2 regions of the Brenneria rubrifaciens genome follow, and region 1 is predicted to be linked to the other one. Evidence: predicted binding sites of a transcription regulator. Region 1 holds the regulator's gene; the other holds the start of a gene.
What was found. Region 1 encodes CRP, which controls carbon source genes, mostly activating them, when cyclic AMP is high. Its sites were predicted from a motif close to ATGTGANNNNNNTCACAT; they were not measured.
Positions count from the first base shown of each region.

Region 2: cdd (cytidine deaminase) is a predicted target of CRP. The motif match lies at 5,534-5,551, and genes of this name have one in related genera.

Region 1 covers NZ_CP034035.1:122,799-130,177, forward strand. Annotated here, with positions in the region: gene EH207_RS00505 (polysaccharide lyase) at 1-581, opposite strand, end outside; gene EH207_RS00510 (aminodeoxychorismate synthase component II) at 1,955-2,530, shown strand; gene argD (bifunctional acetylornithine/succinyldiaminopimelate transaminase) at 2,650-3,876, shown strand; gene crp (cAMP-activated global transcriptional regulator CRP) at 3,950-4,582, opposite strand; gene EH207_RS00525 (OsmC family protein) at 4,905-5,312, shown strand; gene EH207_RS00530 (phosphoribulokinase) at 5,381-6,250, opposite strand; gene EH207_RS00535 (YheU family protein) at 6,357-6,593, opposite strand; gene EH207_RS00540 (LysE family translocator) at 6,865-7,379, shown strand, end outside.
Region 2 covers NZ_CP034035.1:2,336,431-2,343,809, reverse strand. Annotated here, with positions in the region: gene gsiB (glutathione ABC transporter substrate-binding protein GsiB) at 1-737, shown strand, start outside; gene gsiC (glutathione ABC transporter permease GsiC) at 822-1,742, shown strand; gene gsiD (glutathione ABC transporter permease GsiD) at 1,752-2,657, shown strand; gene EH207_RS10840 (NAD-dependent malic enzyme) at 2,712-4,409, opposite strand; gene cdd (cytidine deaminase) at 4,586-5,476, opposite strand; gene EH207_RS10830 (CidB/LrgB family autolysis modulator) at 5,619-6,317, opposite strand; gene EH207_RS10825 (CidA/LrgA family protein) at 6,317-6,724, opposite strand; gene bioA (adenosylmethionine--8-amino-7-oxononanoate transaminase) at 6,835-7,379, opposite strand, start outside.

The DNA of each region.
Region 1 (7,379 bases):
TTTTTGATATCCACAGCGGATTCAAAGGTGGTATCGCTGTCAGGCGTCCCCTTGCATTCATAATTTTTGGCAAAAATTTCGTTGTGATCTATCCAGACGTTCGGCGAGTCATCAACGCGAAAGGCGTCGCCGTCCTCCGGGCCGCCAGGGATATAGCCAATACGCATATTGCGAATCACAACATCCGCGGATTTGATGAGCCAGAAACCGAAGTTTGCTGAAGAACCATTGGTGCCGATAATGGTAAGACCTTTGGTGAACTCTCTGATCTCCACGCCGCGTACCGGTTTTTTCCACTGTCCGCAGATATCGTCCTCAGCGGCTTTGATCAGCGAGTCTTCATTACCATCATAAGTTATGACCAGCGGATAGGCGCCTCCCTTTACTTTTTTGCCAGCAGAATTGAGCTTCGCCTCTGCAATAATATCGATAATATCCTGCATTGAGTGAGCGGTCTTTTTAACGGCGCCGGAGATGTCGCCGCCGTCTGTTGTTGCATAACCCCCGGTATCTGCCGCAATCGCCGACTGGCAAGCTAAAAATAATAGTCCAGCGGCTGCGGAAGGCAGTAAATATTTCATGATGATTATCTCCTTGGTATAACTATCGTTGGCATTTATCGTTCCACATGCCAGATGTAATTGTCACAGGATGTTTCAACAAAAATAAAATATAAGTTTGTTGATTCGCCCACCTCAGTGTTACCACAAATATAGAACAATACAACAGATGTTATATTAAATATATCTTTCAACGTATATTTAAAAATATGCTGGTGTTCTATTTAGAAATTGGTTTCTTATAAATTTATTATTTATCAGTATATTAGTTTTATTTCATCGGGAGTGAATCGTACGGTTTCCAGTTATTTCTGTTTTTTTATGGGGTTAATTTTTCTGGAATAACACGTGTGATGAACATCAGATTATTTTTTGATTAATAAAGTTGCTCCGTGTGAGTTAATTAATCTCTGTTGGGATATATAATTTTATTAAAACAAATTAGAAGAGAATAATTTTGTATTATTTCCCTTTTGCTACTGCAAATGGATGGTATTCAATGGGTAATACAGATGAAAAGGTAAGAAATAGGGCTGGCGAACGAGTCGTCTTCATGCCGGCATCCTGTGTTATCAGTCGCCAACTCCGAAAGCAATTGATGAAGGTGCATCCGGGGGTTATCCATTGGGGAGGTCGCCCTTTGCTGATGATGGCGGCTAAAGTTGAGAACCGTGATTTTCCTCTCATGAGCCGGGCACCTGGCCCCATTCCGGCAACGTACCGTTTAAGCTGATAATAGCGTTACAACTATGAGAAGTGGGCTGTACGAAATAGCCTCCCGGCTTTCGCCACGCCATCGATACCGCTTCTCGGCATCCAATCTCTTGTATTAGTGACTTTGGCAGACGACGCATACATTACAGGCTTGGTTTGTACCGTGATAATGACGGGGGGTCTTTGTAAGCGCGTTAAACATAGCTTTTCATTTTTTTCGCTGCTGACAGGACATTGACCGACGTTCTCATCACCCAGGAAGGCGTTGCGAAATCTGGTTAGAATGCACAAACTGACCCGCGGATCATTTCTCCTGTCCGGGAGACGCGCGCTTTTTTCGCCAGGGGAGTCAGAAGAGCAAGGGCTGGATGGTTGGTCATGCTGCGGACTTGATGGCGGGGCTTTTGTTTCTGATGAGCGGCGCTACTTTCACCGCCTTGTGCGGCTTGGCTCCAATCTTGATAAGCTGTCGGGGGGGAAGGAGGCGTGTTGAGAACTTGGTGATTGATACCTTCCGTAAAAGTTAATGGAATATGCGCAATCAATTTACCCCAAGAAAGCCTGGTGTCATTGTAGGCACCGCGACGGAGTAGTTATTGCTCACCAGGTATGCGCGCCTGCACGCAGGATGGTGGTCCATTTTTATTTTAATCATTAAATATCAAATAGATAATATAATTATGTTGCTAATCATCGATAACTACGACTCCTTTACTTACAACCTGTATCAGTATTTCTGTGAGCTGGGCGCAGAGGTTCTGGTCAAGCGTAACGATGAGTTGCAATTGGCGGATATTGAACGGCTTGCGCCAGAGAGACTGGTGATTTCCCCCGGCCCTTGTACCCCGGATGATGCCGGTATTTCACTGGCGGCGATCCGCCATTTTGCGGATAAATTGCCTGTTCTGGGGGTCTGTCTTGGTCATCAGGCGCTGGGACAGGCATTTGGCGCGCGTGTTGTGCGTGCCCGACAGGTCATGCATGGCAAAACCTCTGTCATCACCCATAACAGTACGGGAATTTTTTACGGTTTATCCCAGCCGCTGACGGTGACGCGCTACCACTCGTTGGTGCTTGAAGCGGATGCTTTACCTGACTGCTTTGAGGTGACCGCCTGGAGTGAGTGCAAGGGCGAACGTGATGAAATCATGGGAATCCGGCATCGTTCGCTGCCGTTGGAGGGGGTACAGTTTCACCCTGAAAGCATACTTAGCCAGCAAGGACATCAGCTTTTGGATAATTTTCTTAAAATCTAGTCGGATAGAAAGTCATTGCTTGGCAAAGGGGATTAAACATTGCCCTTAATTGATTTTTTATGCATATTTACTGACTATATTTTCATACGGAACGATGAAATATCAGAGCGGGGCAGCAAATGACTACAGAGAACAAAACAGTAACAAGGGAAACTCACGATAAAGTAATTCTGCCGGTTTATGCACCAGCGCAGTTTGTGCCGGTAAAAGGTAAGGGAAGCCGGGTGTGGGATCAGCAAGGGCGAGAATATATTGATTTCTCAGGCGGTATTGCCGTTACCGCGCTGGGGCATTGCCATCCCGCTCTGGTCGCCGCGTTGAAACAGCAAGGAGAACAACTCTGGCACACCAGCAATGTTTTTACTAATGAGCCGGCGTTGCGTCTGGCCAGCAAGCTGATTAACGCGACCTTTGCCGATCGGGTGTTCTTTGTCAACTCCGGGGCGGAGGCCAACGAAGCGGCGTTTAAACTGGCGCGCCACTACGCGATTGAACGCCACAGCCCGTACAAGACTAAAATCATCGCGTTTTATAATGCGTTCCATGGAAGAACGTTGTTCACCGTCTCGGTTGGCGGCCAGGCAAAATATGCTGACGGTTTTGGCCCGAAGCCTGCGGATATCGTTCATGTGCCTTTTAACGATCTGGACGCGGTTAGAGCGGTAATGGATGATCACACCTGTGCGGTGGTTCTGGAACCCGTGCAGGGAGAGGGCGGAATTATGCCGGCGACGCCAGCGTTTCTGCAGGGCGTGCGTGAGTTATGCGATCGGCATAACGCGCTGCTGGTGTTTGACGAGGTCCAAAGTGGAATGGGCAGAACGGGAAAACTGTTTACTTATATGCATTACGGTATTACGCCAGATATTCTGACCACGGCGAAAGCGTTGGGGGGCGGTTTCCCGATCAGTGCGATGCTGACAACCGAGGAAATTGCCTCGGTGATGACGGTTGGCGTACACGGTACGACCTATGGCGGTAACCCGCTGGCTTGCGCAGTGGCGGAAGCCGCGCTGGACACCATTAATACGCCGGAAGTGTTGTCTGGTGTGGCGGATCGTCACGAACGGTTTGTCAATGAACTGGAAAAAATTAACCAGCGGCATGGCATTTTCGAACAGATTCGCGGCATGGGCCTATTGCTGGGCGCCGAGCTGACCCCGGAGTGGCATGGCCGGGCGCGTAACTTCCTGGCCGCCGCCGCTGAGCAAGGCGTTATGGTGCTGATAGCCGGTCCGAATGTGATTCGTTTTGTGCCCTCCCTGGTGATTGAAACGGAAGATATCGAGCAGGGAATGGCTAAATTCGCTAAAGCCGTCGAGCAGGTGGTTAACGCCGCAGATTAATGCGCTATTGCCATGAAACAGTTAAAAAAGCGTGAGGTTGGCTTCACGCTTTTTTTGTAGGGTAAGGTAAGACTTAACGAGTGCCGTAAACGACGATCGTTTTGCCATGTGCGGAGATCAGGTTCTGGTCTTCTAGCATTTTAAGAATGCGGCCCACGGTTTCACGTGAACAGCCAACAATTTGTCCGATTTCCTGGCGGGTAATTTTTATTTGCATGCCATCCGGGTGGGTCATGGCATCAGGTTGTTTCGCCAGATTTAGCAGCGTTTGAGCAATACGGCCTGTGACATCAAGAAAAGCCAGGTTGCCGACTTTTTCCGAGGTTACCTGTAGACGGCTTGCCATTTGCGCGGACAGACGCATGAGAATATCTGGATTGACCTGTATTAGTTGCCGGAATTTCTTGTAAGAAATTTCAGCGACTTCACAAGCCGTTTTTGCCCGTACCCAGGCGCTGCGCTCCTGTCCTTCCTCAAACAGGCCAAGCTCGCCGATAAAATCTCCCTGATTGAGATAAGAGAGAATCATTTCTTTGCCTTCTTCATCTTTGATTAGCACTGCGACAGAGCCTTTCACGATGTAGTAAAGCGTTTCTGCTTTTTCACCCTGGTGAATAAGCGTGCTCTTCGATGGATACTTATGGATATGGCAATGAGAAAGGAACCATTCGAGAGTGGGGTCTGTTTGCGGTTTGCCGAGAACCATTCGCTATTATCCTCTGTTGTAATTCACTGCGCAAATCACAGGGCTCAGAGTTCCCTGTACGGCGTGTTAACTGCGACTGCTAAAAAATCAAATTTCGTGTGGGCAGAATGACGTCAGGGAATATACTGGAATTTACTATCTGGCGACGCCATCACCTTCCTTGTATCTGTGTTTGCCCGGAACAGGCAGATGCTACTTTTGTTTTTAACACAGCTTGAGGGAAGTGTCTTGTATTGTCTCGCTTCAGCATGAGAAAGCGCCGGGTATGGCGTTTTTTGTATAGTAACAATATAAATTTTCAAAAATTTTTTAGGGAGACGCTATGCATGCACGGGTGAAATGGATTGAAGGCTTAACGTTTCTTGGCGAGTCCGCCTCAGGACATCAGGTTATGATGGACGGCAATGCGGGTGACAAGGCGCCAAGCCCTATGGAAATGCTGCTGATATCGGTTGGCGGTTGCAGCGCGATCGATGTTGTGTCGATTTTGCAAAAAGGACGTCACGATGTCGCCGATTGTGAAGTGAAATTGACTTCGGAACGGAGAGTGCAAGCGCCTCGTCTGTTTACTCATATCAATTTGCATTTCATCGTGACGGGGAAAGGGCTGACCGATCAGGCGGTAGAGCGCGCGGTGGTATTGTCTGCTGAAAAGTATTGCTCTGTGGCGCTGATGTTGGGGGAAGTTGTTCAGGTTACGCACAGTCATGAAGTCCGGGATTCAGCCTAACCGCGCCTTCCTGACATCGTCGCCATCACAGCGACACGACGCGCCTGATAGGGCGTGATGCTGTGATGCTATTCGATCTTTTTCCCTTCCAGCAGGCGTTGTACCAGCGGCGTCATAATCAGCTCCATCGCCAAACCCATTTTTCCACCGGGAACAACCAGCGTGTTGATATGAGAAATAAACGAGCCTTGCAACATGGCGAGCAGATAAGGGTAATCAATATTGTCCAGCCCCTGAAAATGTATCACCACGAAGCTCTCATCCAGTGAAGGAATGGATTTCGCTGCGAACGGGTTGGACGTATCCACGGTGGGGACGCGCTGGAAATTTAAGTGGGTGCGTGAAAATTGTGGCGTGATGTAAGTGATGTAGTCCTCCATCGAGCGAACGACTGAATCCATCACGGCTTCGCGTGAATGCCCGCGTTCATTGACATCACGAATCAATTTTTGAATCCACTCCAGATTGACGATAGGCACCACGCCGACCAGCAGATCGACGTGTTGAGCCACATTGTGTTGCTCGGTAACCACGCCGCCATGCAGACCTTCGTAAAACAGCACATCCGTGGGTGACGGCATGGGTTCCCAGGGGGTGAATGTACCGGGAACCTGATTGTAGGGAATCGCTTCATCATAGGTGTGAAGGTATTTGCGGGTTTTCCCTCGCCCATGCTGCCCATATTCAATGAACGACTGTTCCAGCAGGCTGAAATCATTGGCTTCGGGCCCAAAGTAGCTGATGTGCCGGCCAAGATCGCGCGCCTTGCGAATGGCCATATCCATTTCCGGGCGGGTGTAACGATGGAAGCTATCCCCTTCGAGCTGGGCAGCCCGCATTTTCAACTGCTGAAAAATTTTATGGAACGCCTGGCTGGTGGTGGTGGTTCCCGCGCCGCTGGAGCCGGTAACGGCTATAATTGGATGCTTATATGACATGTGAGGCTTTACTCCGTGATGGCGGCGCGACTTAGCATCGCCGTCGGTAATCGGGCGCCATCAAAAAAGGGAATAGATATGCACTGCTTTTAGCATATTTAGTCGTTCAATACGAGTGATGCTCACCGGCATTAAATTGGTCCCGGGGCATAATGTTGATGGTTTCATGTAATTCAGACCACACCAGTACGATTTCACCGGACGTCAGTTGCCGACGAATGTCAGCGACTTTTTGCGCTAATGTGCGTTCTTCCTCACCGTAATCGGTTCCCTCCCGCAGCACGAAAGATTCGATGAGATTGTTCAGCGTTTCAGGATCGAGTTGTTGCCAGGGAATAATCACGATTTTTTCCAAAATAGGGTACTGATAAAAGCGGGCGAAAAATGCGATACATCATGTCATGAAATCTTGTTATCCGATCTTGTGCGATCAATAGCATACTGCTAGCTTCGATACTGCCAGTTAATCACTCTTTTTTGATTTGTCAAAACCCTCATGCGTTGAGCCTGGGATGTGCGGAAAAGGGTGATTTGCTAAAATCGAGGCTGAAAAAGCACATGGCAATAGACGGTATCGACTCAACGCAGTCGGGCGAGGCGAGAGGCGCCACTTCATGGAACTGAGTTTATTTCTCTCAATGTTAGGTTTTCTCTGGGTTGCGGCCATTACGCCCGGACCAAATAACATGTTGCTGACCACGTCCGGCGCAAACTTTGGTTTTATGCGTTCTTTGTGGCTGATGGGCGGTATCATGCTGGGTATGCAAAGTATCTTGCTGCTGGTGGCGTTTGGCGTGGGCAGCCTGATTCTGCTCTATCCCTCGCTGCATTTTATCTTCAAAGTTTTCGGCAGTGCTTACCTGTTCTGGCTGGCGTGGAAAATTGCCACTGCCGCTTATGAGACGCTGGAAACTAATGCCGCGCCGTCCAGACCGATCCGGTTTTATCAGGGATGGCTACTGCAATTCTTGAATCCAAAAGCGTGGTTGATGGCTTTGGGGGCGGTTGCCAGCTTCAGTCTGGCAGGGGACGGCTATTCCCATTCGGTGGCGGCGATAAGCGTGGGAATCGTGCTGGTGAATCTGGCGTCGGGGGTGATTTGGCTGGGATTCGGTACGATGATAGGCCG
Region 2 (7,379 bases), 1.8 Mb from region 1:
GTTATATCAGCCTTAATGTGACGCAGAAGCCGTTTGATAATCTCAAGGTGCGTCAGGCCATTAACTACGCCATCAACAAAGACGCGCTGATCAAAGTGGCCTTCTCCGGCTATGCCACACCCGCGGAAGGGCCGTTGCCGCCCAGCATTGATTATGCGGTGAAGTATCAGCCCTGGCCCTATGATCCGGCGAAAGCCCGCGAGCTATTGAAAGAGGCGGGGTATCCGAATGGTTTCACCACCACGCTGTGGTCATCGCATAACCACAGCACGGCACAGAAAGTGTTGCAGTTTACCCAGCAACAGCTGGCGCAGGTAGGCATTAAGGTGGAAGTCACTGCAATGGATGCTGGCCAGCGTGCGGCGGAAGTTGAAGGCAAAGGCGTGAAGGAGACCGGGGTGCGCATGTTCTACACCGGCTGGTCCGCGTCAACCGGAGAAGCGGACTGGGCCTTGTCTCCGCTGTTCGCCACCTCGTCCTGGCCGCCTGCGCTGTTCAACACGGCTTTTTACAGCAATCCACAGGTTGATGCGGATTTGACGAACGCGCTGAAAACCACCGATCGGGCGGAAAAACAGAAACTGTACAAAGACGCACAGGATAAAATCTGGGCCGATGCGCCGTGGGTTTTCCTGGCAACGGAAAAGCTGGTTTCGGCCAACAGCAAAAAATTGACCGGTTTCTATGTGATGCCCGATACCGCGTTTAACTTTGACGATGCCGATCTGAAAAATTAAGCCGGTTTGATTCGCGTAATCAGGGAGACCGTGCGGTCTCCCTGTTCTTTAGTATTGATGGGGGATAGGGGTAGAAACCAATCCATGCTGAATTATTTTATTAAACGACTATTGGGTCTGATTCCCACGATGTTGATCGTCATGGTGCTGGTATTTCTGTTCGTCCACCTTCTACCGGGCGATCCGGCACGCCTGGCGGCCGGACGGGAAGCGGATGCGACGGTGGTTGAACTGGTCCGCCAGGATTTGGGGTTGGATAAGCCGCTGCCGGAACAATTCTGGCGCTTCTTCACGCGTAGTCTGCAAGGCGATTTTGGTCACTCGATGGTATCCAAAAGGCCGGTGGTGGAAGAGATTGCCACGCGCTTTATGCCGACGTTCTGGCTGACCGTCAGCAGTATGGTCTGGGCGGTGATTTTTGGCATGGCGATCGGTGTGATATCGGCGGTGTGGCGCAATGGCTGGCCGGACAGAATCGGCATGACGCTGGCGGTATCCGGGATATCGTTTCCCGCCTTTGCGCTTGGCATGCTGCTGATGCAGGTGTTTTCCGTTGAGCTGGGCTGGTTACCCACCGTCGGCGCGGACACCTGGCTGCACTATATTTTGCCTTCCATCACGCTGGGGGCGGCGGTGTCGGCGATCATGGCCCGCTTCACCCGCGCGTCTTTCGTCGAGGTGATGCGGGAAGACTATATGCGTACGGCGCGGGCAAAAGGAGTGCCTGAATTGATGGTGGTGATTAAGCACGGTTTGCGAAATGCGTTGATTCCGGTCGTGACCATGATGGGCCTGCAATTCGGCTTTCTGCTGGGCGGTTCGATTGTGGTCGAGAAAGTATTTAACTGGCCGGGACTGGGGCGGTTGTTGGTGGATGCGGTGGAGATGCGCGACTATCCGATCATTCAGGCGGAGGTGTTGCTGTTTTCATTGGAGTTTATCCTGATCAATTTGTTGGTCGATATGCTGTATGCCGCAATTAACCCGTCGATTCGTTATCAATGAGGAAAGGGAATGAAAAACTGGCGGCGTAACGCGGTGTTATCCACTCTGCCGACAATCGGGGAGAATCAAATTCGTACTCCGTGGCATGAATTCTGGCGACGCTTCCGTTGCCAGCATGTGGCTTTGCTGGCGGGTCTGTTCGTAGCTTTGCTGATCCTTGTTGCACTACTGGCGCCTTATCTGATCCCCTATGACGCCGAAAACTACTTTGATTACGATCGGCTGAATGAAGGGCCGTCCGCGACGCACTGGCTGGGGGTGGATTCGCTGGGGCGTGATATTTTCAGCCGAATTTTGCTGGGTGCACGAATTTCGCTGGCGGCGGGCATTTTTTCCGTCCTGATCGGGATGCTGATCGGTACGTCACTCGGGTTATTGGCGGGTTACTATGAAGGCTGGTGGGATCGGGCAATCATGCGCATTTGCGATGTATTGTTCGCTTTTCCCGGTATTTTGCTGGCGATTGCAGTGGTGGCGATTATGGGCAGCGGGATGGCGAATGTGATTTTCGCGGTAGCGATTTTCAGTATCCCGGCGTTTGCCCGATTGGTCAGAGGCAATACGCTGGTACTGAAACACCAGACTTACATTGAATCGGCGCGCAGTATCGGGGCGTCCGACTGGACGATTGTCTTCCGGCATATTCTTCCCGGCACGGTGTCGTCGATTGTGGTGTATTTCTCCATGCGCATCGGCATGTCGATTATCACTGCGGCCAGTTTGTCGTTTCTAGGGCTGGGCGCTCAGCCGCCAACGCCGGAATGGGGGGCGATGCTCAATGAAGCGCGTTCCGATATGGTGATTGCACCCCACGTGGCGATTTTTCCCAGCTTGGCGATTTTCCTGACGGTGCTGGCGTTTAATCTGCTGGGGGATGGCTTGCGTGATGCGCTTGATCCGAAGCTGAAAGGCTAGATGCAAAAAGCGCGGCCTAAAATCGGGCCGCGCTTTTTTACTACAGACTATTAATTAGAAAGAAGTTCGTTTGTAGTTACGGTACTGCGGCTGCCAGAAATTGTGCGCAATCGCCTTTTCCAGTGCGTCGCCTGACGTCACGACCGCGACACCTTGCAACTGTGCCGCTTTACCCACTTCCAGCGCGATACGCTTGGATACTTCCTGAATATCCTCGAGATCCGGCAGTAACGCGCCGTCACCGTTGTTGGCCATCGGTGAACAGTCGGCCAATGCGCGGCTGGCTGCCATCAGCATGCCGTCGGTAATGCGTTTCGCCCCGGAGGCCAGTACGCCCAATCCAATGCCTGGGAAGATAAAGGAGTTGTTGCACTGGGCAATCGGGTAAACCTTGTCCTGATAGGTGACCGGGCTGAACGGGCTGCCTGTCGCGACCAGCGCGGTGCCGTCGGTCCAACGAATAATGTCTTCCGGGCGGGCTTCCACACGGGAGGTCGGGTTGGACAGCGGCATAACGATTGGGCGGGCGCAGTGTTTGTGCATTTCACGGATAATTTCTTCCGTAAACAGACCCGGCTGGCCGGAAACCCCGATCATGATGGTCGGTTTGGCGTTGCGAACCACTTCCAGCAGGGAGATGGCATCGCTGGTCACGTCCCAGGAGGTCAACAGATCGCTTTTCTGCACTAGCTTGCTCTGGAAGTCGAGCAGGTTCGGTAATTTATCCGTCAGCAGGCCGAAACGATCAACCATGAAGACGCGGGCGCGCGCTTCGTCTTCGCTCAGACCTTCGGATTTCATCTGGGCAACGATTTGCTCGGCGATACCGCAACCGGCGGAGCCGGCGCCCAGGAAGACCACTGTCTGATCGCGCAACTGGCTGCCCGCGGCGCGGCTGGCGGCAATCAGGCTACCCAGTGCGACGGCGGCCGTGCCCTGAATGTCGTCGTTGAAGCTACAGAGTTCATCACGGTAGCGGTTTAGCAGCGGGGTCGCATTTTTCTGTGCGAAGTCTTCAAACTGCAACAGGACGTTCGGCCAGCGGCGTTTGACGGCCTGAATGAATTCGTCGACGAACGCATAGTATTCGTCATCGGTAATACGCGGATGACGCCAGCCCATGTACAGCGGATCGTTCAGGCGCTGCGGGTTGTTGGTGCCCACATCCAGAACAACCGGCAGGGTGTAAGCCGGGCTGATGCCGCCACACGCGGTATACAGCGAGAGTTTACCGATAGGAATCCCCATACCACCGATGCCCTGATCGCCCAGACCCAGAATACGTTCTCCGTCGGTCACAACGATGACTTTTACATTCTGCTTGGTGGCGTTTTGGAGCATATCGTCGATATGCGCGCGGTTCGGGTAGGAGATAAACAGGCCGCGGGCCCGGCGATAAATATCGGAGAAGTGCTCACAGGCTTCGCCCACGGTCGGCGTATAGATGATTGGCATCATTTCGCTCAGATGAGCGTCCAGCAGGCGATAGAACAGCGTTTCGTTAGTATCCTGGATATTGCGTAAATAGACATGCTTCTCAATATCGTTCTTGAATTCCTGGTATTGACGCCAGGCGCGTTCGGCCTGTTCTTCAATCGTCTCAACGGCTTCTGGCAGCAAACCGTGCAGATTAAAGTCAGTGCGCTCTTCTTCAGTAAAAGCACTGCCTTTATTCAGCAACGGAAATTCAAGTAATATTGGACCAGCGTAAGGGATGTAGAGAGGTCGTTTACTTTCGTATTCTAATTCCATGACTTTTTTTACTCTTCGGGTAACAGAAACGAATTGATATGATATTAGCAAAAGCTGAACGGATCTTAAATTACCCAGAAATTATGTACAGGAATTGTTAATTTAAATAGTTACAGATAACTTGAATCTGGGCATTAAAATAGAATGAATCGATTCACTTCACAAAATTGTTGCCATTATTTGTCAATGAAATGCAGGGCAACGTCCGTGCACCCAAATTCAGCCAGCATGATTTGCGATATCGTCCCCTGGACAATCGCGGCGTTGCGGCATTCGACAATCACCGCCCGGCGGATGGCGGTTTGCGCTTCGCCGGCGAGGTTCATCAGATTCAGCGCAGCTTGCAGAGGCGGCAGGCTGGGATTGAACGCGGCGTTTTCCGCATAACGACCAGTATAGAGACGGCCGTTCACCGTTTCCAGAGCGATACCGCTGATGGCATGACTGTATGGCGCGTGGCTGAGGTTGGCGGCTTCCAGTGCGTGCAGCGTAAGCCCGTCCGCCTTCTCCAGCACAAAGCCGTGATTCACATCATCCAGCAATAATGTCTCGATTTGTAAATCGCCCGGGCCGAAGGCGTCTGGCAAATAGTGGCTGAGCAGGGCGGGCTGGCGTCCAGGGAGTTGGATACGCAGTGAAGCCGCGCAGTTCAATTCATTCATGAATTGCCGGCAGTGGCCGCAAGGCGTGTGATTCACCGTAATGGAGTTCAACCCTCTTTCATTACGTAACCAGGCGTGGGCGATGGCGCTTTGTTCGGCGTGCACCGTTTGCTGAAGCTGACCGTGAGCAAACTCCATGTTAGCGCCGAAATAGAGATTACCGCTTATGCCTTGTGCGATCGCGCCAACCTGAAAATGGGATATCATCGCCTGGGCGCAGGCGGCGGCTAGTGGGAGCAAAGCAAACGCCAGCGTATCACGATCCAACCGGCTGGCGCGGCACAAACTTTCCACTTCATCGGCAGTCAGCATGGCGGAAAAATCCGGGCGGTGCAGGATCGTCGCCAGGGGGAATTGCAGGCTGGCGGGTAATTGTTGAAAGGCGGTTTCAAAACGTGGATGCATGTCGGCGTACTCTTTTACCAGTCAATAAATCATGTCAGCGATCAAAGTAGCAATAAATTGTGACTATTATCTCTTCATATGTGAAATTAATGAAAATTAAATATTAAATACGCGATATATTTCAAAAAATTTCTTGTTCACGTTATTTCCCAAATAAATGTAACAGGACGGGAAATATAAAGGGCGCAATCAGCGAGGTGATAATTCCACAAATGACCAGCGCCAGTGAACTGAATGCTCCTTCCTGAAAATCCACTTCCACACTACGTGCCGTGCCCAGAGCATGTGAAGCGGTTCCCATTGATAAACCGCGCGCGGCTTTGGTTTTGATACCGAGGCGATCAAAGAGGCTGTGCCCTAACACAGCGCCCAGAATACCGACAAAAATCACGCAGACGGCGCTGATAGCCGGAATGCCGCCGATAGCGTCGGCCACCGCCATGGCAATGGGTGTCGTAACGGACTTGGGCAACACGGAAGCGGCAATCTCAGGCGATGCGCCCATCCACAGAGCGATCAGCGTACCGGAAACGATCGCGGTCACGCTGCCGATAAAACAGGCGCTGATAATCGATTTCCAGCGGGCGCGGATCTGGTGAAGCTGTTCGTATAAAGGAAAAGCCAATGCGACGACGGCGGGTTGCAGTAGGTCATTGAGCACTTCACTTCCTTTGAAATAGCGATCGTAAGGAATATGCAGTAGCAGCAGCAGCGGGATAATAATGACCATTGAAATCAGCAACGGATTCAGCAACGGTATTTTGGTCCATATCGCCAGCTTACGGGCGGCAAAAAAAACGCACAAAGTGAGCGGCAACGACCACCATAAAGAGGCCAGCATTATTCTTTTTCCTTACCTTGCAGACGATTGTTTCCGATGATCTGTTTACGTTGCATGAGTTGTGTGCTGAAGCCGACGGTGATCATCACCACCAGCGTACTGATCACACAGGAGACGACAATCGGGCCGAACTGTTGACTGAGCAAGTCATAATAGTTCATGACGCCCACGCCAATCGGCACGAACAGCAGCGCCATATAACGGATTAACAGGCGGCAGGCGGGTTTCACCCACTGGGCGGGCAGGATCTGCGAGGCGAGAAGTGAGAACAGAATCAGCATCCCTATGATGCTGCCGGGAATCGTCAACGGAAGTAACGCGGATATCGCATTGCCTGCCAGCAGACAGAGGTAAATCAATGCGAAAGCGCGTAAATACTGCCAGCATAGTGTGAACGTATTACGCATAGGAAATTCCTGATTAACCGAGGTCATCATCATAGCGCTTATGGAATTAGCGTGCCACAGCTCACAAGTTTTCCGAGCAAGATGTTTGAGTTGCAATCTTATGGTGTGATTCAGGACTCATTGTTAAACAGGCTGGCGTCCGCAAGCGCTTCGCCAATTGCCGATGTGAGCCGATACAACTGCGAGGATTGGATGATAAACGGCGGCATCAGGTAAATCAGCTTGCCGAATGGGCGAATCCATACGCCGCGTTCGACAAAAAAGTGTTGCAGTCGCGCCATATTCACCGGGCGGCGGGTTTCCACCACGCCGATCGCGCCCAGCACCCGAACGTCGGCGACCTGCCCGGACCCGGTAAGCGGCATAAGACCTTGGCGCAGTTGTTGTTCAATCGCTTTTACCTGCGGTTGCCAGCGATTTTCCGCCAACAACGATAGGCTGGCGTTGGCGGCGGCACAGGCCAGCGGGTTGGCCATGAACGTCGGGCCGTGCATGAAACAGCCTGCCGCGCCGTTGCTGATGGTTTCAGCTACCGCGCGGGTGGTCAGCGTGGCGGATAACGTCATATAGCCGCCGGTCAGCGCTTTCCCCAGACACAATATATCCGGGGCGATCGCCGCGTGTTCACAGGCGAACAGTTTACCGGTACGGCCAA